Regions from separate parts of the Serratia symbiotica genome, predicted to be linked through region 2. Evidence: predicted binding sites of a transcription regulator. Region 2 holds the regulator's gene; each other region holds the start of a gene.

What was found. The regulator LexA, encoded in region 2, represses DNA repair genes until DNA is damaged. The targets are predictions, from matches to a motif close to TNCTGTATGTACATACAGNA.
Region 1: umuD (translesion error-prone DNA polymerase V autoproteolytic subunit) is a predicted target of LexA. The motif match lies at 2,898-2,917, and genes of this name have one in related genera.
Region 3: umuD (translesion error-prone DNA polymerase V autoproteolytic subunit) is a predicted target of LexA. The motif match lies at 2,352-2,371, and genes of this name have one in related genera.

Annotation. Positions count from the first base shown of each region.
Region 1 is NZ_CP050857.1:48,709-55,838, forward strand. Features, by position in the region: gene SYMBAF_RS17010 (queuosine precursor transporter) at 1-607, opposite strand, end outside; gene SYMBAF_RS17015 (helix-turn-helix domain-containing protein) at 594-1,184, opposite strand; gene SYMBAF_RS17020 (Rpn family recombination-promoting nuclease/putative transposase) at 1,410-2,336, opposite strand; gene SYMBAF_RS17025 (DUF7609 family protein) at 2,337-2,717, opposite strand; gene umuD (translesion error-prone DNA polymerase V autoproteolytic subunit) at 2,963-3,454, shown strand; partial or broken gene SYMBAF_RS17035 (Y-family DNA polymerase) at 3,478-3,561, shown strand; one part of gene SYMBAF_RS17040 (IS3 family transposase) at 3,568-4,487, opposite strand; one part of gene SYMBAF_RS17040 (IS3 family transposase) at 4,487-4,736, opposite strand; gene SYMBAF_RS17045 (hypothetical protein) at 4,818-5,108, shown strand; gene SYMBAF_RS17050 (hypothetical protein) at 5,236-5,745, opposite strand; gene SYMBAF_RS17055 (hypothetical protein) at 5,834-6,148, opposite strand; gene SYMBAF_RS17060 (helix-turn-helix domain-containing protein) at 6,856-7,130, opposite strand, start outside.
Region 2 is NZ_CP050855.1:2,893,235-2,900,364, reverse strand. Features, by position in the region: gene ubiA (4-hydroxybenzoate octaprenyltransferase) at 1-271, shown strand, start outside; gene plsB (glycerol-3-phosphate 1-O-acyltransferase PlsB) at 470-2,935, opposite strand; gene SYMBAF_RS14370 (diacylglycerol kinase) at 3,080-3,448, shown strand; gene lexA (transcriptional repressor LexA) at 3,548-4,156, shown strand; gene dinF (MATE family efflux transporter DinF) at 4,269-5,609, shown strand; gene zur (zinc uptake transcriptional repressor Zur) at 5,787-6,299, opposite strand; gene SYMBAF_RS17945 (hypothetical protein) at 6,843-7,097, opposite strand.
Region 3 is NZ_CP050855.1:877,125-884,254, forward strand. Features, by position in the region: gene SYMBAF_RS18145 (Mu transposase C-terminal domain-containing protein) at 1-662, opposite strand, end outside; gene SYMBAF_RS18070 (Y-family DNA polymerase) at 637-1,791, opposite strand; gene umuD (translesion error-prone DNA polymerase V autoproteolytic subunit) at 1,815-2,306, opposite strand; gene SYMBAF_RS04630 (DUF7609 family protein) at 2,552-2,932, shown strand; gene SYMBAF_RS04635 (Rpn family recombination-promoting nuclease/putative transposase) at 2,933-3,883, shown strand; gene SYMBAF_RS04640 (VOC family protein) at 4,090-4,659, opposite strand; gene SYMBAF_RS04645 (hypothetical protein) at 4,652-5,266, opposite strand; gene SYMBAF_RS04650 (hypothetical protein) at 5,259-5,588, opposite strand; gene SYMBAF_RS04655 (helix-turn-helix domain-containing protein) at 5,572-6,099, opposite strand; gene SYMBAF_RS04660 (hypothetical protein) at 6,768-7,130, shown strand, end outside.

The DNA of each region.
Region 1 (7,130 bases), on a different replicon from region 2:
TATAGGAGTTTGCTAGTTCAGAGCAAAAAAATGCTAGTGTTGAAGCAATAAACGCTGACTGAATTTGTGTTACCAAATTTTTGTATGAGCTGTTAAAAATCCATTCTGGAAGAACTGGCAAAGATAAGGATAAAGATAGTAGCAACAAAAGGAGAGCATTTGAACACACACACATATATATAGCTCTTCTTGCCAACTTAAAACCATAGAATTCATTCAACAAATCTACAATCAGAAACGTCAGTGGATAAACAAATACACCTGGAGTTACTAACACTCCCAAACCTGAAAAAAAGACTGGCTTGACTGCGGAAATATTACTAAATATGTAGCAAACAGTAATTATTAGGCAAAAAAGAGAATATAGTATCCATTGTCTTTCGGGACGACTTGTAATGTCATATTGTGTATCTACCTGTTGGCCTGAACTATACGCCTTCCTATAAATTGCCTCGACTTCATCACGACTTAGATCATCCATAACATCTGTGTTGCGAATATCATAGAAATTTGCTGACATAATACGCCCAGTGTTTTTAATCATAATCTTTATTCTGTTAGTGACTGGATCAAAGCCAAGCAATTTAAATCTTTCATTGTACTCCATATCTTTCCTCTACTATTGTTCCAACCAACTCATCAGAAGCTGAGGAAAATCTACCATTCCTAACTACCCTTAGTGTCATTTTAGGAGTAATAACCAGAATGTTGCCCTCTCCCTCATTTACCCATCGCCTCACAATCAAAATATCTCCCTTATTGTAGTAACCCCTTATTTCCTTGGATAGATGGATGCCAATTACATTTGGTCCTTCACCAAAGAAATAAGTTATTTCTGACGAAACAACCAAATTACCTATTTTTGCTTTCAAGGCTGACATTAGGGTTGTATCAGTAACAATAGGTACAGCTATTGGGTTCATATTCCCATCGAGGGCAATTAGATCATTTGAGAGTTCTTTTTCTCTTAAGTCTAATGTTTGAATTTCGCTGAAAGAAACACCAAAGAATCCGGCCACCTTTCTAACGGTACTACTTTGGACTCTATCAACTTTACCTTCAAGTATATTGTAAATTGTTGTTCGATTTACGCCTGCTCCCTCACTAAGGGAAATCTGTGTTTCTTTTCGTGATTTTAAAAGGTAGTCGATGTTACTTTTTAGGTAGTTTTTATTTTTAGTCATGACGACCCTGCTCCGGCCTTCCACAGCTCACTGAAAGACAAGTGGATTTGCCTTGTCGAGGAGATGAAGTTTCATCAGTGTAAAAATAAGCGCGTTCAGATTGTTCTACGTGTGATGGGTCGGCACGTAGAACAATCTGACATATTTCCGTTACCGGGAACAGCGTTAATCGAACCATCTTTTTCCCGCCTTGATACAGCAGTCACTCTGGCAAGGCATTTTATGCTAATGCTGGATTTTGGCCAGGTCATCGGCGGTCAACCCCGTCATCTTCATGACCAGGTTACGATCAAGACCGTTGGTCAGCATTGTGCGGGCAACGGCAAGCTTGCCTTCTTGGCGGCCTCTAGCTTCGCCAAGTTGAATGCCTTCCTGACGCCCTTTTTCAATCCCTTTAAGTTCCAGTTTTTGTGCAACGGTCATAAGCACCTCCTCATGTTGTGGCGCACGACGCGCCAGTTCGCGGATAAACGCCTCCGGGGCTGCCGTGTCACCAACCTGTAGCATGTAATTCATCAATGATGTCAGTTGCTCCTGCGTAGTATATCCGGCCAGCAGCAACGTGACCAGTTGTTCCAGCAGGTCAGCCAGGTCGCGCTGACGGATGTGTTTCTGTAAAAGCTCCAGGATGGCCATACGGCGATGCTGCATGATTTGCTCATCCGGGATGACTGTGACATCGACCAGGGAAAACGCTCCCGCATAAAGCTGTGTGGCCAGTTCAGGGTCACCAAACTCATCCAGCCAGCGCATCGAGTACGGATAAGGCGTCACCTGACCGTGATAGAACAACAGTGGAACCACCAGAGGCAGCTGCTCGTTACCCGCATCAAGATGGCGTTGCATTGCCGCGATACTGTATCTCATCAAGCGAAAGGCCATATTCTTATCAGGGGAACTTTGGTGCTCGATAAGGCAATAGACAAAGCCGATACCCTTCCCCGCCTTGAGTGAATAGAGCACATCGGAATAATAGGCACGCAGGTCTTCTTCAACAAAGCTGCCCGATTCCAGCTTTAACGTACTCAAGTCACAGTGTGTGAGCACTGCCGGCGGCAAATGCAATTGCAGGAAGTCACGCGCTGTTTCTGGATGGGTCAGAAACTGCTTGAACACGGCGTCATGGGGAATGGGGGTCGTTTTGCTCATCAGTTACCTGCTTCGGGTGACGATGGCCTGGGCGAACAGGCGGCCTGACGGGTAAAGCACCAGGCTGCTCTCGATATTATAGACCTGGCCGGTACGTTTGGTGGCTTCGTGCATGGCGGGTACCAGCAGGCGGCGGGCGCGTTTTTTCAGACTGTTGACGTCCTGGACAAGTTGTCCGGCGGCACAGTCGGGGGAGAGTGGCTCCGAGTGGGTATGGGACATGCCGGGCTTGAGCAGCACCATCATGGCGACGGTATGAGCAAACGCCTCGGTGTCGATATCGATAATCTCGTCTTCAGCACTCTCTGGCTGGACAGGGTGGTCAGTCATCAATTTTTCAGCTGGCGGGGTAATGTGACCAAAGTATCGCATAGTCCGTGCCATTGAGCACCTGTGAGTGACCATCATTGCGCAACACCTGCGCATCACTGAAGGACAACGGCCTCCTGGGCATGCCCACTTTCTCCATCCAGTTATACACGGGTTTTGCAACATATCTGTGGATAATCTCGCCAGTATACACCCTGGACTTAAGTGCAGCTTACGCCCGGTTGCGCAATATTATACTGTTTATACGTCCAGTACAATATTAATGCTTAAGTAAAATTCTGACCAGGAAAGTACACATTGTGAGCAACACCTCCCAGACCATCACCGCGATGGCCCTCCCCACCACGCCAGCAGTTCAGCGACCCGGCGTTCATCCAGGTAAAACAGCCCCTTCCCCTCAGCGCCAGACAGGGGTCAGACTCCATGATACCGGTATCGCCTGTGGCTTCCCCTCGCCCGCTCAGGACTACCTGGAACAACGTCTGTCACTGGATGATATCTGCATCCGTTTCCCGGAAAGTACCTACCTGGTGCGAGCCGACGGCCATTCAATGCGGGACGCCGGTATTCTCGACAGCGACCTGCTGGTCGTTGAGTGCTGTTACCCGGCACGGCACGGCGACATCGTCATTGCGACGGTCGATGGCGCATTCACCTGCAAACGCCTGCAATTGCATCCCCGCCCGTTACTGCTGCCGGCCAACCCAGCCTTTGCGTCCATCGACGTGGATAATGAGGACATGGAGACGGTCATCTTTGGCGTGGTTCGCTACGCTATCCACACGCTTTGACCCTTGCCAACGCCTGTTAAGCCATGTTTGCCCTGGTTGACGTCAACAGCTTTTATGCCTCTTGCGAGACGGTGTTTCGACCTGACCTGCGCGGTAAACCCGTGGTGTAGTGGTCAACTAAAACTGGCCACCGCGTTAGAGTTTTTCCAGTATCGGTTTTCCGATTCGTTTGGTGGTAACCCACCGTTATATTCATGCGGCCTGAGCGCGCTGTAATACCCAACGATATAGTCCGTTATTGCGTGGGCTGCATCGCTGAAGTTTATGTAACCCGTCACCGGTACCCATTCGTTCTTCAGACTCCTGAAGAAGCGCTCCATTGGGCTATTATCCCAGCAGTTTCCACGCCGACTCATACTCTGTCTGATCCGATACCTCCACAGTGACTGCCGGAACTGTCTGCTTGTGTAATGGCTGCCCTGATCGCTGTGGAACATCACTCCGGCTGGTTTTCCCCGGGCCTCCCACGCCATCTCCAGCGCTTTGATGGTCAGCCTGCTGTCCGGTGAGAACGACATTGCCCAGCCCACCGGTTTTCTCGCGAACAGGTCGAGAACAACGGCGAGGTAGGCCCAGCGCCTGCCTGTCCAGATATAGGTCACATCGCCACACCACACCTGATTAGGCTCTGTCACTGCGAACTGCCGCTCAAGGTGATTCGGGATAGCGATGTGTTCAAGGCCACCGCATTTATACCGATGAGTGGGCTGTTGACAACTGACCAGCCCCAGCTCTTTCATGAGCCTGCCGGCGAGCCATCGTCCCATCCTGAAGCCCTTCATGGTTGCCATAGTTGCGATACTCCTTGCGCCAGCAGAGCCATGGCTGACGCTATGCAGTTCCAGTACCTGGCTGCGTAATACAGCTCGTCTGCCATCTGGTTTTTCAGGACGGTTTTTCCAGTATTTGTAGCTGCTGCGATGAACCCCGAACACGTGGCAGAGTGTGACCACCGGATAATGCGCTCTGAGTTTCCCGATTATCGAGAACTGTTCAGGGAGTCTGACATCAAGAGCGCGGTAGCCTTTTTTAATATTTCGTTTTCCATTTCAATACGTTGTATTTTTTTCCTCAGCTCACGTATTTCAATTTGTTCAGGAGTAATGGGAGAGGCTTTAGGTATTTTTCCCTGCCGCTCATCACGCAACTGCTTCACCCATCGCGTCATTGTGGAAAGGCCGACATCCATAGCACTGGCTGCATCTGCCACGGTGTAGTTCTGGTCAACGACCAGTTGAGCGGATTCGCGTTTGAACTCTGCACTGAAATTTCTTTTTTTCATTGAAGCACCTGTAATGTCCTGAGGTGAGCATATCACCTCTGTTCAGGTGGCCAAATTCAGTGTGCCACTACAGTTTTAACGATGGCGGCAAGAAGATTTTTTACACAGATGGAAGTCGATGATGTCAAAGAAAATCTCGAAAAACTTCCAGATTTATCCTCACAAAGGATGACAAGAAGGGATGTTCTTGAACATCTCAAGGAAACTATAGTGATGCTGTCGAGGGAAAAAGGCTACAGCACAGAAGATATAAAATCAGCCATGGATGCCATGAACTTTAACTTCAGTGAAAAATCCATTGCAGATATTATCAGGAAAGAGGCTGGCGATAAAAAACGCCGGACTAAGAAAGATAAGGAGGGCATTGTCTGAAAAAGGAAATACATCATTAGGGAGACAGGTGATTGAACAGTGGCTTTAAAGTCCCTACCCCACTCTAGAGTAAATCTTTCGCTATTGGCGATATAGTATGAACCTGGGATAAAGAATCTGGATTTTGTTAAACCCACAACCACAGTGAAGTAATTTGATGCTGAATAGCCAGCTTTGCCACATCTCGATCAACGGGTGAAACATCATCAATCTTCGCTATCGTTTCACCATAATCCCACCTATCTGAATCAGATAAATACTCTCCTCGACCTCGATAATCGACCATTTCTTCCTCCAGTTTATCCCATAATGCCTTGAGTGAAGGGGCGAAACATATCCGCGTAGAAGAAAATTCCATATCCCCTACATACTCCAAAATTCTCACATTAAAGCAGGTCATTTTAGACATTACTGTATCCCAGGCTCTCCTTATCTGAGTACCACCAATGAGACCAAATGAGCGTACATGTGAGCCATCTTCATAACAGGGAAATTTGTCTTCTGCCAGACTAACAGTGCACCTGTGATACAAAGTGAAAACCCGCTCACTCCGAGAGGTGGTCATCAGGAAATAGCGATCGGTTGCCTTGATGATGTCAAAGGTAATGCCCGTTTTTGAGGTCAGTTGTAGGGTCATTTTTGATTTACGCCCAGAGAAGTGTTTTTCCTGTGAAATGAGATAAAAAAACAGGGGAATGAAGCACGAATCATCACCTTTGAGGGCGTTAAGGAAGCCACTCGGCGATACACCAATCTATCCACACGGCCTCATCACTGGCGGCAACAGGCCAGCCATCAACGAGCCAGACCGCCAGTGAATCAAAATCACCCAGTTGGATGGACAGATACTCTGCATCTGCGGGTAATGCCGGCGACTCCAGGGTGCCGATAGCTCGCCCACCACAGGCGTGGCATACATGACAAAAAAGGTCATACACCTGGTCATCAGACAACCCGCCGTTTTTGAGTGCTGTTTTTTTCCCATATCTTTCAGAGCGTTCCTGAGCGGCGGTGTTGACGTTGACGTTTTGTGTGTTCATGCTGGCACTCCTCTTAGTGGTTGATTTATCTCTCGTCGGAACCTTTCGCGGCGAAAAAGCTGACGTAGCGACGGCGAACGGGGGAACGCAAGGGCGCCGCTTGCGGCGTGCATTTCACCCTTGCGGGCACGCGGGCGACGGTGCTACAAAAGCGGCCGCGTAAGGGGCTGACGAGAGATAACCACCGGTGAAATGAGCATGAACACACCCGACACGGCGGCACGCCGGGGCGTCCTTGACGTTCGCCGGTTAGCCGGCGAACTGTGAAAAGCGGCGGCGGCACAGCCGCCTGCAAGCGTGCCTTTCGCGTCAGCGATGGACGCCCGCAGGGTGGCGACGGCTCGCCGGCGCCATGCGCAGCACGACAGCGCGCCCGGACGCACACCACCGCATAGTCTCGCCAAGCAAATCATTCAGAAGCAGCACATCCATGCCCAACTGTCGCCGTGACACCGTCAACAGGCGTCGCACCTCCTGTCGAAAGAAGAGGCATACCTGGCATAGGAAGCAGGGTACCCCCCAGGGGCAGACGCCCGGCGTGTACCCTGCCAGACGATGCATAACAGCAGATAACAGGGTGGAAGGAAGAAGATGAGAAAGAGGATGAGGGGTTAAACGGAGAACGTCGGGCAGAAGAGACTAAATCCGGTCCTTCAGCAGGAGAACTGCCGCGCCGCAGGCGCGGCAGTCCGTCCCTGAAACGCGGCTCAGGCGGCCACGGCCTCGCTGATTTCAATGGTGCCAATCTGCATACCGGCATGCGCCAGCATGTTAATCAGCTTATCCACGCTGAACAGCTGAATTTTTCCGCTGGCAAGCTCGGACACGCGCGGCTGGCTGACGCCCAGCAGGGCGGCAGCCTGGCGGGTATCCAGCCCGCGCTTTCCAATCAGCCCGTTCAGCGCCATCACCAGCTGAGAACGGACCTTCATGTTTTCTGCCTCTTCAGGCGTGGAGCTGATGGCATCCCACACGCTGTCAA
Region 2 (7,130 bases):
GTCTACCGCCATCTTGTTTGGTCGCTATGACAAGCAGATCGTTGGGGTGTTGCAGTTTGCCGCCCTGCTGCTGCTGCTGTGGGTTGGCTATCTGGCGCAACTGGGTGAGGTATTTTACGGGGCGTTGTTGCTAGTGGGCGTGCTGTTTATCCATCAGCAAAAGCAGATCGCCACGCGTGAGCGTGAAGCCTGTTTCAAAGCATTTCTGCACAACAATTACGTTGGGCTGGTGGTATTTATCGGTATTGCGCTGAGTTATTTGACAACTTAGAACCTATCCCAGTAGGCATACATTGTTACAGCCAGTTTGGACACCGACAGCGTGCAACAACCGGCGCGTACAGGGAGTCCGTGAGGATGGTGAGCATTAGGGCCAAAATGGCAAATAAAATAAGGGTTCTTAACGGACTGCGGGTAATAAACCAAGGCACCTCTCGGTGCCTTTGGCGTATTTGTTACAGGTTGCCGTTCAGTCCTCTTTCGCTTCCTCGGTAGCCGCTTCATGTTGCGCGTTGATTTCTACCGGCATGCTGACGCTTTCGATAGTCAGCCTGATTTCTGGGGTAATCAGGTCGCTCAGCATGGTGTAAACCTCCAAAGTAGGCTCACGGATCGCATCGCCGATATCGTTGATGTAGCCCTCTTCACGCAGCGTCGCCACCAAGGTGGCGAATACTGCTTTGTCGAAGAACTCCGGCGCGTTGATGCCGTGTAGCATCGACAAGCGCTGTGCCATGATACGGCTCTCTTTCTCCAGCGCACCACGGTTGATGCTTGGGTTAGTGCTGAGCACTGACATGGTGATGGCATAGCGTTGCAGGGTTTCACGCACGCCAGCGGCCAGCAACTGCAATGGACGGATACGAGCCGGATTTAGCACCAGATCCTCGTTTTTACCACAGATCAACTGTTGACGAATCATTTCATTGATTAGCGGCTGTAGCACCTCCGCCAACTGTTCCTTTTCGTAATGCAGGAACAATTCAGCCTTCAGCATGGGGTAAATCAGGTCAATCTGCCGCAGTAACTCGCTGCGCGACACTTTGCGGTGATGCATCACTATAGTGGCGATCAGTGAAGGCAGTACCAGCAGGTGGTGAATATTATTGCGGTAATAGGTCATCAGCACCGCTTGCTCACGCGGCAAGATGATGATATCGCCGATGTTATCCTGCTCTACCGCGAACTTGTTCATACTCAGCGCATGATCCAACAATTCATCCGGCGTCTGAGCCGGCACGGTAACATCGTGGGCGTAAGGCACGTTACGCATTAATTGCAGGTAGCACTCAAGTTGTTCAAGCAATTGCTCGCGGGTCAGCGAATGTTGGCGGGAGGCCAGCAGCGCGGTAGAGCATAGATTTACGGCATTGGCCGCAGCGGCATTGTTGATGCGCACCATGATTTTTTCCGCCAGATCGTTGACCGTTGGTGTCATCCAACTTGGGCGTTGGGCTTCGATCGGATCGATCGATTCACGCCACTGCGGCACATGCTGGTTCAGATAGGCGGTCAGTGGTAGCGGATCGCCGAAGTTGACGTAACCCTGGCCCAGGTTGCGTAGCTTGCGCAAGCCGCGCAGCATCTGAAGCAGACCCTCTTTTTCCTTAGTGGCACCGCGTAGTTCTTTGGCGTAAGTGCCCACTTCCATCACATGTTCGTAGCCGATGTAAATCGGCACCAAAGTGATCGGCCGGGTGCCGCCGCGCAGCATCGCCTGAATGGTCATCGACAGAGTGCCGGTCTTTGGCTCCAGCAGGCGTCCAGTGCGAGAACGGCCACCCTCCACAAAGTATTCTACCGAATAACCCCGAGTGAACAACTCACCGAGATATTCGCGGAACACCGTGGAGTACAGCTTGTTGCCCTTGAAGGTACGGCGGATGAAGAATGCGCCCAGGCGACGGAAGATCGGCCCGGCTGGCCAGAAGTTGAGGTTGATGCCGGCCGCGATGTGTGGCGGCACCAGCCCTTGATGATACAGCACATAGGACAGCAGCAAATAGTCCATGTGGCTACGGTGGCAGGGTACATAGACGATCTCGTGGCCGTCTTGGGCCAGTTGGCGAACGCGCTCAGCATTGGTAACGTTGATGCCCTGATACAGCCGGTTCCAGGTCCAGCTCAACACGCGGTCGGAAAGGCGCACGGCCTCGTAGGAGAAATCAGCGGCGATCTCTTCCATTAACACGATGGCGTTCTGTCGGGCTTTATCAAGGGAGATTTTCTTGCTGTGTGCTTCGTCTTCGACGGCTTTTTCGATCGCTTTGGAAGCCAGCAGCTTGTTGAATAGATCCTGACGTGCTGGCAGGCTGGGGCCGACTGCGGCCAGACGCTGGCGCGAAAAGTGCATGCGCGCCACGCGTGCCAGTTTCTGCGCGATGGCTTTGTCTGTGCCGTATTCGGAGGCCATGCGGCGCAGCGAAACAGTATTGGAGAAACGTACGAAGCTGTCACGGCCGAGCCACAGCACAGCTAATAATTTCTGCACGCCGTTCAGCAGGCGCAGGTGTGGTGTGCCTTGGCCTTCTCGCCCAGGTGAACGGCCAAACATCACCGAGACCGGCAGCATCTGGATATTGAGACGCGGATTACTGCGGTGCAGATCCAGATAGTCGTGGAACAGCTTTACTGACTCTTCCTTCGGCGTGTAATAACGGAACAGGCGCGGGCCATCGTGAATAAACACGTGGCTCGGCAGCACCGTGCCGTCGATTTCCAATAGGTCAAGAGGATCGGGCAGATCCTGCTCCAGGCACTGAGTGCGTAGCGTCAGCAAATCCGTCTTGGAATTATAAGGCAAAACATACAAAATCGGCCGTGAGGGATCTAATCCTAACTCCCTGACAGGATCTGAAGGGATAACCTTGCTTCTTACCAATAATTTGAGTGGTAAATTCAATAATTTATAATAAATTTTACGCCAACCTGACATAACTACGTGAAGCCTCTTGTTAGCAATGCAACACAAGCATACCAGAAACCGGGTAGCAGATCTGCGGTGTTGGAAAACGAGAGCCGACATCACTAAGTGATCTAGACTCTTTTTATGATTTACCCCTGAGAAAGGCACAGAAACATGGCAAATCAAGCAACCAGCCTGACCCGTATTATTAAAGCCGCTGGCTATTCTTATAAAGGACTTGCCGCTGTTTGGCGGCATGAGGCGGCATTCCGCCAGGAATTGGTGGTGGCCATGCTGGCTATCACACTGGCAATTTGGCTGAATGTAGGTGCGATAGCGCGCATTTTATTGATCGGATCGGTGGTATTGGTGCTGATTGTTGAGATCCTGAACAGCGCGATAGAGGCGGTGATCGATCGGGTAGGTAGTGAATATCATGAACTGTCTGGCCGTGCAAAGGATATGGGGGCAGCGGCAGTGTTGCTGGCGATCGTGTTGGCGCTGTTCGTTTGGGGGTCGATTTTGTTGCAACACTTCATTTGAACGGGGCGTGACACCCTGATTTTATTCATTCGTCGGTTCCCAATTCAGGCATGCCTGTATATACTTACAGCAAAACTGTATAAACGAACAGGGGGTGGAATGAAAGCACTAACTACCAGGCAGCAAGAGGTTTATGAACTGATTCGCGATCATATTTTGCAGACAGGCATGCCGCCGACACGTGCTGAGATCGCTATGCGTCTGGGGTTCCGCTCACCAAATGCCGCCGAAGAACATCTGAAGGCGTTAGCGCGCAAAGGGGTCATCGAGATCATCTCCGGCGCGTCGCGCGGCATACGCCTGCTGATGGAAGATGAAGCAGGTTTACCGCTGATTGGTGGTGTGGCTGCTGGCGAGCCACTGTTGGCTCAACAGCATATTGAAGGCCACTATAAGGTAGATCCTTCCTTATTTAAACCAAACGCGGATTTCCTGCTGCGGGTTATCGGCATGTCGATGCGCGATATCGGCATTTTGGATGGCGATCTGTTAGCGGTACACAAAACTCAGGATGTGCGCAATGGCCAAGTCATAGTGGCGCGCATTGAAGATGAAGTTACCGTCAAACGACTGAAAAAAAGCGGTAACATGGTTGAATTGCTGCCGGAAAACAACGAATTTCAACCGATAGTGGTCGATCTGCGCCAGCAAAATTTCACTATCGAAGGTCTGGCAGTCGGTGTGATCCGCAATGGCGACTGGATTTAAGCGTCACGCCTAACTAAACCGTTGTCCCCTGATTTAACCCGCCCCTGTTTTGGGGCGGTTTCGTTTTACTCCACCTAATGTGGCAACTGCACTACCATGGGAACATTGCATAATGCACCTGATCTCTGCCTTTACCAGCGACACCGATAAAGCCCTGTGGCACCTGGCCCTGCCGATGATCTTCTCCAATATCACCGTGCCGTTGCTAGGGTTAGTGGATACTGCTGTGATCGGCCATCTTGATAGCCCGATCTATTTGGGCGGTGTGGCGATCGGCACGATGGTCAGTAATTTCCTGTTTATGCTGCTACTGTTTCTGCGCATGAGCACTACCGGGTTGGCCGCCCAAGCGCTGGGAGCGCAGAGCCAGCAGAGGCTGGCGCGTGCCTTTATGCAGCCGCTTCTATTGGCACTATTGACCGGGTTGGCAATGGTGCTGCTGCGCCACCCGCTGATTGATTTGGCGCTGCGGATCGTTGGTGGCAACGTTAAGGTACTGGAACAGGCGCGACTGTTTCTGGACATTCGTTGGTTGAGCGCCCCGGCAGTACTGGTCAATATGGTGCTACTCGGCTGGCTGCTCGGCGTGCAGCATGTGCGTGCGCCGGTGATCTTCCTGATTGTCGGCAACCTGCTGAATATTGTGCTGGATATCTGGCTGGTAATGGGACTGGGCTGGAAGGTGCAAGGGGCAGCGATGGCGACTGCCATCTCAGAATATGCCACGCTGCTACTGGGGCTAGGGCTAGCGTGGCGGGTAATGCGCATGCGTGGGATATCGTTGCTGATGTTGCAACAGGCTTGGCGCGGCAACCTTAGGCGCTTGCTGGCCCTAAACCGCGACATCATGTTGCGCTCGTTGCTGCTACAACTGTGCTTCGCCTCGCTGACCCTCTTTGCCGCACGCCTAGGCAGCGAGGTGGTGGCGGTAAATGTGGTATTAATGAACCTTCTGGCCTTCTCCGCCTACGCTTTAGACGGCTTTGCCTATGCGGTTGAAGCACATTCGGGTCATGCCTATGGTGCGCGTGATGACAGCCAACTGAGAAAAATATGGCACGCTGCCTGTCGTCAGGCTTGCCTGGTAGCGTTGGCCTTTGCTGTGCTCTACTTCTTGGCTGGTCAGCAGATAGTGGCGGCCTTGACCTCGCTGCATGAATTGCGTGCGTTGGCTCATCATTATTTGCTGTGGCAGGTTGTCTTGCCGTTGGTTGGCGTGTGGTGTTATTTGCTGGATGGTATGTTTATTGGTGCCAGCCGTGGTGCAGAGATGCGCAACAGCATGGCGGTGGCGGCCGTTGGCTATGTATTGACACTGTTTAGCGTACCGTGGCTAGGCAACCACGGGTTGTGGCTGGCGCTGGCGGTATTCCTCATACTGCGTGGTCTGACGCTGGGCTGGCGCTGGCATCTCCATAGGGTGCATGGCAGTTGGTTTGCAGCACCAGAATGATGGAAATATCTAATACGCATTGATGCTGCCAGAAAAAAGAGGCGGCTGAGAAAGAAGTGAAATCTTGGGGAACTTACAACAAGTAGCGCTAATAGCACCAGAGGCATTCGCGGATTGACGCCTGAAGCTACTATAGCTGGCTTGACGATAGCTACAAAGAGATCCTGTTAGCCCAGCCTATTTCCTTTTGATGGCGATGCTATGGTCGTGTTCGCCACAATCATGCTTGCTGTCGCAAGCTTCAACCTCAACACAGCCAGTACACAGACCGTGTGCTTCCACCACGCTGTGGCGCAGCGCAAACCCTGACTCTTTCGCTAGCTTTTGCAGCGTTTTTTCCACGTCCTCGGTGGTGCGCTCGGTCACTTGGCTACAGCGATCACAAATAAACAGCGCAGAGGTATGCATCGGCTGGCCAAAATGGTGGCACAGTATATAGCTATTAGCCGACTCTACCCGATGGATAAACCCTTGATCCATTAGGAAATCGAGCGCGCGGTAAACCGTGGGTGGCTTAGCCTGTGGCTCGGCGATCCGCAGCAGGTCGAGTAGGTCGTATGCGCTGATTGCACCGGGCTGCTGTGACATCAGGCGCAGTACTTCCAGCCGCTGCGGCGTTAATCGCACATTGCGTTGCCGACAGAGTTGTTCAGCCTGCGCTAACAGATTTTCCTGGGTGGTTGAATTCATCGCAAATACCGCTCCCGGAGTTAAATGACCTATTTTAACATAATTACGGCGAATCACCGAGACAACGGATTCTATTTGGGTTACCCAGGTAGCAGCGCCAGCTTTTGCGAACCTATGGGGTCAGAATATTTTGCTTTCACGATAAATACACTTGCCGTCTTATTGCACGCCCGCAATGTAACGGTAGTGGAAGCAACCTGATAGGCTCTCCCCATTTTCTGCACCACGACTGGAGTATCAGCGGATAGAGTTTTGTCGCATTAACACAATAAAGTTAGCCGGATAGATATCGGTGATAATAATCGCAATGTGGCTGCGGCATCCCGTTTAGCGGTCAGCAGGAACTCACCGGCACACACGCTCAGTGGGCCTTCGGTATACAGCGAAACACTTACGTCCAGGGTATCCCGCACCGCCATGGCCAACGTTCAACGTCTGTTCACCCTGTGCCTGCATCAGCCCGCTGTTGTTAAGCATCTGTGCCGTTATCTGGCTGTTACGACTGGCGGCCAGTTGGCCCGCGTTATTCAGATTATTGGCCTGTCACGCCAGATCGCGCCCGGCAGTGAGTTGCCCCAGCCAATCCGCGTTGCCACTGAAGGTGAAATGAAGATCCTGTTGTGCGCTGAGTACGCTGCTGGCTGCACTTTGCAGGCTGGCACCCTGCACGGTGAAATCCCCACCGGAACTAGCTTTCCCCGCCAGATTCAGCGCGCCACCCTGCAGCGTTACGCCACTCAGCCCGGTCAGTTGGGAGCCGCCATCCAGCACCAAGCCACGCAGGGCTTCGGCAATCACAGTCCCAGCCCCAAGTTGGCTGTTCAGCCACTG
Region 3 (7,130 bases), 1.3 Mb from region 2:
GGCAGGATCTTCAACGTTTTCTTGTTCTGCGCGGTCAGTTCGCGCCCATCCCGCAAGGCGTTTGACAGACTGAGCATCTGTTGCCCCCGAATACGGACAGCGTTAGGGTCGGCTCCGATGCCGTTGTAGGTCAGGAACCGCTTGGCCAGTCGGTCAGGCATTACACCGTTCAACCGTTCAATGATGCCGCGCGCCTGCGGATTACCGGGAATACCGGTCATGTGCTCGATGTGCAAGCGCGGAAAAATACCGGTAATGTCCGCATCCAGCATCTTGTTGGTTTCCCCGCCGCCGTTATCGGAATACACGAACAGTGGCTTGCCGTAATGTTTCATGCCATGCCGGTAGGCATCGGCCACCGCAATGGCATTCTCCGCCAGGGAAACGCTCCAGCCAACGATATAGCGTGTACGGCCGTCAATAACCAGCGTCAGCTCCGGCGTGAAAGGTCTGCCATGGATAGGATGCGCCACTTTTAGATTCAGCGACTTGCCATCCGAAATCCAGCACCCGTTCACCGGCATTTGTGACCAGTCACGCTGCTGATAAACTTCAAAGGCTTTTGCCGCTGACCCCGACACGCGTCCGCGCATACGCTCCCGCAATGGCAGCTTATCCACCAAACGTATTACCGCGTCATACGATGGCAGGGCCATCAGCATGGCGGGCTGGTCGCTGTACGTTTCGTACCAGTCGCGCTTGAACGAGCGGTATGCCTCTTTGACGCTGGGGCCGTTCTGGTTGCTGTAGTGTGGCCAGAACATGCCGAAGAACCAGACCACGTCTTCCGGGCGTTTGCGTTTGGGCTGACCGGGTGCCAATAACGCCAACCGCTCCAGGCCTGGCTTGGTAGTCAGATAGAGGGTCAGTCACGCCTGCAGGCAGCTCTTGCTGACGCCAATACGACTCGAGCCTTTGCGGGCGTTGGCCAACCCAGCCGCTACCATGACCCGCGCGGGCAGCGTTCCCTGGCGAGAACCGTCGGCGATGAATGTTACCGCCGCAATTCGGGACATACCGGCAGCGCGCAGTTTCTCCACCTCCTGAGCCAGCAAGGCACTGCTCTTTCGGTGTGGCAAATTCCTCGAGGGACAGGCAGGCGATGCCGTTCAACTCACGCACCGTGCGCTCCAGTACCACCGAGAATCGGCGACGGGCGATGGCCGGGGGCAAGTCCGCCAGTTGTAGCGCCGTGGTTATCCCCATCATCGACAGATGCCTGGCGATGCGATGCCCGACTCCCCACACTTCCGAGACCGGCACGTGTGCCATCAGGCGACGCTGTCTTGCGGTGGCACTCAGGTCAACAACACCCCCGGTCTTTCGCCAGGTCTTGGCGGCATGGTTGGCCAGTTTGGCCAACGTTTTGGTTGGAGCGATGCCCACGCCAACGGTCAGATGCGTGCAGCGGCGTACCGTTTCACGGAGCTGTTTTCCCAGGGGTTCCAGTGTGGTGAGTGGCAGGCCGGTCAGGTCACAAAATGCCTCGTCAATGGAATAGACCTCAACGCGCGGCGTCAGCTGGGCCAATAGGGTCATTACCCGGTGGCTCATGTCGGCGTAGTAGGCGTAATTACTGGAGAAGGCAATACAGTGTTTCTTTTCAGCCTCCGCTCTTACCTTGAACCAGGGTACGCCCATTTTTATGCCAAGGGCTTTGGCCTCCTGACTGCGTGCCACCACGCATCCGTCGTTGTTCGACAGTACCACCACGGGTTTACCGCGCAAGTCGGGTCGAAACACCGTCTCGCAAGAGGCATAAAAGCTGTTGACGTCAACCAGGGCAAACATGGCTTAACAGGCGTTGGCAAGGGTCAAAGCGTGTGGATAGCGTAGCGAACCACGCCAAAGATGACCGTCTCCATGTCCTCATTATCCACGTCGATGGGCGCAAAGGCTGGGTTGGCCGGCAGCAGTAACGGGCGGGGATGCAATTGCAGGCATTTGCAGGTGAATGCGCCATCGACCGTCGCAATGACGATGTCACCGTGCCGTGCCGGGTAACAGCACTCAACGACCAGCAGGTCGCTGTCGAGAATACCGGCGTCCCGCATTGAATGGCCTTCGGCTCGCACCAGGTAGGTACTTTCCGGGAAACGGATGCAGATATCATCCAGTGACAGACGTTGTTCCAGGTAGTCCTGAGCGGGCGAGGGGAAGCCACAGGCGATACCGGTATCATAGAGTCTGACCCCTGTCTGGCGCTGAGGGGAGGGGGCTGTTTTACCTGGATGAACGCCGGGTCGCTGAACTGCTGGCGTGGTGGGGAGGGCCATCGCGGTGATGGTCTGGGAGGTGTTGCTCACAATGTGTACTTTCCTGGTCAGAATTTTACTTAAGCATTAATATTGTACTGGACGTATAAACAGTATAATATTGCGCAACCGGGCGTAAGCTGCACTTAAGTCCAGGGTGTATACTGGCGAGATTATCCACAGATATGTTGCAAAACCCGTGTATAACTGGATGGAGAAAGTGGGCATGCCCAGGAGGCCGTTGTCCTTCAGTGATGCGCAGGTGTTGCGCAATGATGGTCACTCACAGGTGCTCAATGGCACGGACTATGCGATACTTTGGTCACATTACCCCGCCAGCTGAAAAATTGATGACTGACCACCCTGTCCAGCCAGAGAGTGCTGAAGACGAGATTATCGATATCGACACCGAGGCGTTTGCTCATACCGTCGCCATGATGGTGCTGCTCAAGCCCGGCATGTCCCATACCCACTCGGAGCCACTCTCCCCCGACTGTGCCGCCGGACAACTTGTCCAGGACGTCAACAGTCTGAAAAAACGCGCCCGCCGCCTGCTGGTACCCGCCATGCACGAAGCCACCAAACGTACCGGCCAGGTCTATAATATCGAGAGCAGCCTGGTGCTTTACCCGTCAGGCCGCCTGTTCGCCCAGGCCATCGTCACCCGAAGCAGGTAACTGATGAGCAAAACGACCCCCATTCCCCATGACGCCGTGTTCAAGCAGTTTCTGACCCATCCGGAAACAGCGCGTGACTTCCTGCAATTGCATTTGCCGCCGGCAGTGCTCACACACTGTGACTTGAGTACGTTAAAGCTGGAATCGGGCAGCTTTGTTGAAGAAGATTTGCGTGCCTATTATTCCGATGTGCTCTATTCACTCAAGGCGGGGAAGGGTATCGGCTTTGTCTATTGCCTTATCGAGCACCAAAGTTCCCCTGATAAGAATATGGCCTTTAGGTTGATGCGATACAGTATCGCGGCGATGCAACGCCATCTTGATGCGGGTAACGAGCAGTTGCCTCTGGTGGTTCCACTGCTGTTCTATCACGGTCAGGTGACGCCTTATCCGTACTCGATGCGCTGGCTGGATGAGTTTGGTGACCCCGAACTGGCCACACAGCTTTATGCGGGAGCGTTTCCCCTGGTCGATGTCACAGTCATCCCGGATGAGCAAATCATGCAGCATCGCCGTATGGCCATCCTGGAGCTTTTACAGAAACACATCCGTCAGCGCGACCTGGCTGACCTGCTGGAACAACTGGTCACGTTGCTGCTGTCCGGATATACTACGCAGGAGCAACTGACATCATTGATGAATTACATGCTACAGGTTGGTGACACGGCAGCCCCGGAGACGTTTATCCGCGAACTGGCGCGTCGTGCGCCACAACATGAGGAGGTGCTTATGACCGTTGCACAAAAACTGGAAGATAAAGGACGTCAGGAAGGTATCCAACTTGGCGAAGCTAGAGGCCGTCAGGAAGGTATCCAACTTGGCGAAGCTAGAGGCCGCCAAGAAGGCAAGCTTGCCGTTGCCCGCACAATGCTGACCAACGGTCTTGATCGTAACCTGGTCATGAAGATGACGGGGTTGACCGCCGATGACCTGGCCAAAATCCAGCATTAATAGGTATTGGCGCAGTTCCGTAACAGGATGCGCCTTTCTTCGCAACACGTCACTTTAGCCACAGTGTGACCGCGCCTGCGTTCACATCCGTGAAATTCCGCTTTCTCGACAGGGCAGGTTAGCCACATTGCTTCTTGCTGGTCTTGTTCTGCGGTGAGCTGTTTGGTTATTTTAATTAAATATTTTTTTCTTATAAAAATTGAATCTTATTCCCCTATGTCATCATGTCCCTGTTCAAATTCCCACTGTATATTGTACTTATCTACAAAGTAGAAATATCTTATTTTTTTTATGATGCTGCATACATTTTCTTTTTCTTCTAAACTGGATTCAAGTTGTTCATCAAAGAAATTGAAGTCATCAGTTGATATTGGGCTTATAAAAAATGGTTTGTATCTTTCACTCAAACTTATTAATTTAGTATCCTTTGTATTTTTTATATGTTTAAAAGCATAATCAATATTATCTACTTTTATACAAATATGCCCAATCCCACCAATATCATTCGTTTTTTTATCTACAGATGAGCTATACCCAATTGGGTTGTGATACTCCATTAACTCCAAGAATATTCCGGTTTTTGGTATTTCAAGGAAGCATATAGACACATTTACAATTTCATCAATGAACCCCGCGCTTTTTGAAAACCCTTCATTTTTAAAGTGTGGAAAAATTTGCCTAGGTATGCAAAACAATAACTTATTATAATATTCAATAGCTTTTTCAATATCATCAACGACAATATTTATATGTCCAAGAGCTTTGTAATCAATCATTTTTTCTTCTCCATTTTATTAGAGAGTTAAGTGATAAAGACCAAATTAAAAATGAAATCATATTAGTGATAATGTTAAATGAAATTAAATTTTTGTTTTTTAAATCCACCACATCATGAAATGCAATAAAATCTGTAGCTGGAGTATATAGTAGGATAAAAATAGTCGAGGATATAAAACTTGAGGTTAGAAAGTTGGTTTTTTTAAAAAAGAACGTAAATATGTAGTTGTTTATAAGTAAGGCTATTAGAGTACCGACAATATTTGCAAGATACATTTTTTCAAAATATAATAAAATGTTTTTGAGAGAATCTGCAATTGGAGATAAACTTGAAATATTATAAATAAAACTACCCTTTATTAAACAGAAAAGCATTGCATTAGATAATGACTCTATAACAATCATACTAATGACTAATCTTCTGCTATAATAAACTGAAGAATAGTCTAGCAGAGCTATGACAAGCATATAAGTAATGCTTGAAGGGATGAAAACAAAATTATTAAATGAATATATATTAAATGAGATAATATGTGATGCAATAGAAAAGGTAGTTATTAAAGATGTAAGGATAATTAACTCAATTTCTTTTCGTTCATTAGCCATGATTTTCTATCTCTTGCTCAATATCTTTAAGTATAGCTTCAGATGCTTCAGGGAAATGCAAGTGCAGTTTGCTATATACTTTTTTGTAACTTATTAGCCTAATGCAATATTCTATGTCTTTTTTTAGCATGGATTTATTATAGTGGCGATAAAACTCTTCAATTTCCATACTGTTAGATACATACCGGCTTGTGTGATAATTTATTTTTATTTCTAATGGTTTAGTGAAAGTAGTTGTGTCAATGTGAAGAATATTATCGATAGATGATTTTTTGTAACTATCGAAAAGATAATTTAGTAGATCATTAAACTTTGATATCATATATCCTCCATTCAATTACTTTATAACCTACATCAGGATTACTATGATCCCTTTTTGATATTTTTATTTCATGGTCGCTAATGTATAAATAGTCATCCTTTAAGTAACTATCTTTTTCTCTATACTCGTTAACTCTAGTGCATATACACAGTTTGTTATCTTCAATCTGTACTGCGAAAGGTTTTTTTCCAAGATCTCGATTGGATAATATGTATTTAGTTTCTTTAGTAAGAGAGTTGTCACGAAAATATAACTGTAGTATCAGATTGTCGTTGATGATAGGTATTTTGTTAATTTTCTCTGGCTGCCATTCACCTTTACCAGTTAGAAGCCACTCAGGGTTGATTTGTAGACCTTCAGCAATTCTAACTGACAGTCTACTCGCATTCAGATTATTTCTGAGTATGTAATTTATTGATTGTTGAGAGATCCCAATCAATCTGGCAGCTTCGACCTGATTCAAGTCGAGTTTGTACAAAACGTACTTTAGTCGTTCAGCAAGAGTTTCCATTATACCAATTTTTGTGATTATGAGATTGATAGTTTACACGTTTTTGTAAAAACATCAACACAATCATATGTATACATGTTTGTTTGGTAAAAAACCAACATTCTTGTTTTTTATCATGTAAGTTGCTAGCATTAGATCATCTAGTCCATGTTTAATAAACCTTAAGTTAATTCAAAGCGTGTTACTTAGGTTGCTTTGACGCCCGCTCTTTAACAACGTGCCCGTTGAACCCTGATCTCAAGGTCCTCTCTTGCCGGTATGCAATGCTGATGCGCGGAAGATGGCCGGAGGCTACGTCATGGCCTGACATACATCAGGGGAACCTGCCGGGAGGTGGGGCGGTATTAAGAGCCTGGACTTTGCCCACTCTTATACTGGCCGGGACACTGGAAAGTCGGAACTGTGGCGCGTTGCCGTTATACCCCTACGTACAAATTCGATGTATCCGCAGCAGGCTCTCGGGGCGATCCGTCGGGACCCCTGTCTGTGGAGAAGATTAGCCCTGCATTTTCATGCGGTCGTGAACGGGCATCCCTGACGGTAGCAAACCACATAGCGCCAAATGACATAAAGCAGTCTGTGCAGGCCCACTCGCTGGAGTGGGTCTGCCCGGAACCGCTTGGACAGTTATTGTTGATTTGCCTAACTGGTAAAACTGGAGGTGACACATGAAGCTAACGAAAACAAAACGTGACGTGTTGCGCAGGAAGTTTGGTGGATGCTGCGCCTATTGTGGCAGTGAGTTGCCGGCACGAGGCTGGCATGCGGAACGGTGTGAAGCGGATTTTGCCTTGTTGCCCGGTGAATGCCGCGGACTCATGCCCGTGTGCACAGAGTGCCGAACGTCAAAAGGGAATGCCTCGGCAGAAGCGTTCCGCGTACTGTTGTCTCAGCAGGTCTACCGGGCGCAGCGGCACAGTGTGAATTTCCGCACCGCGATGCGTTTTGGGCTGGTCAGAGAGACGGCCGCGCCAGTGGAGTTCTGGTTTGAGAAATATGCAGCTGTGCCGGCTTCTGCTCAACGCATATCA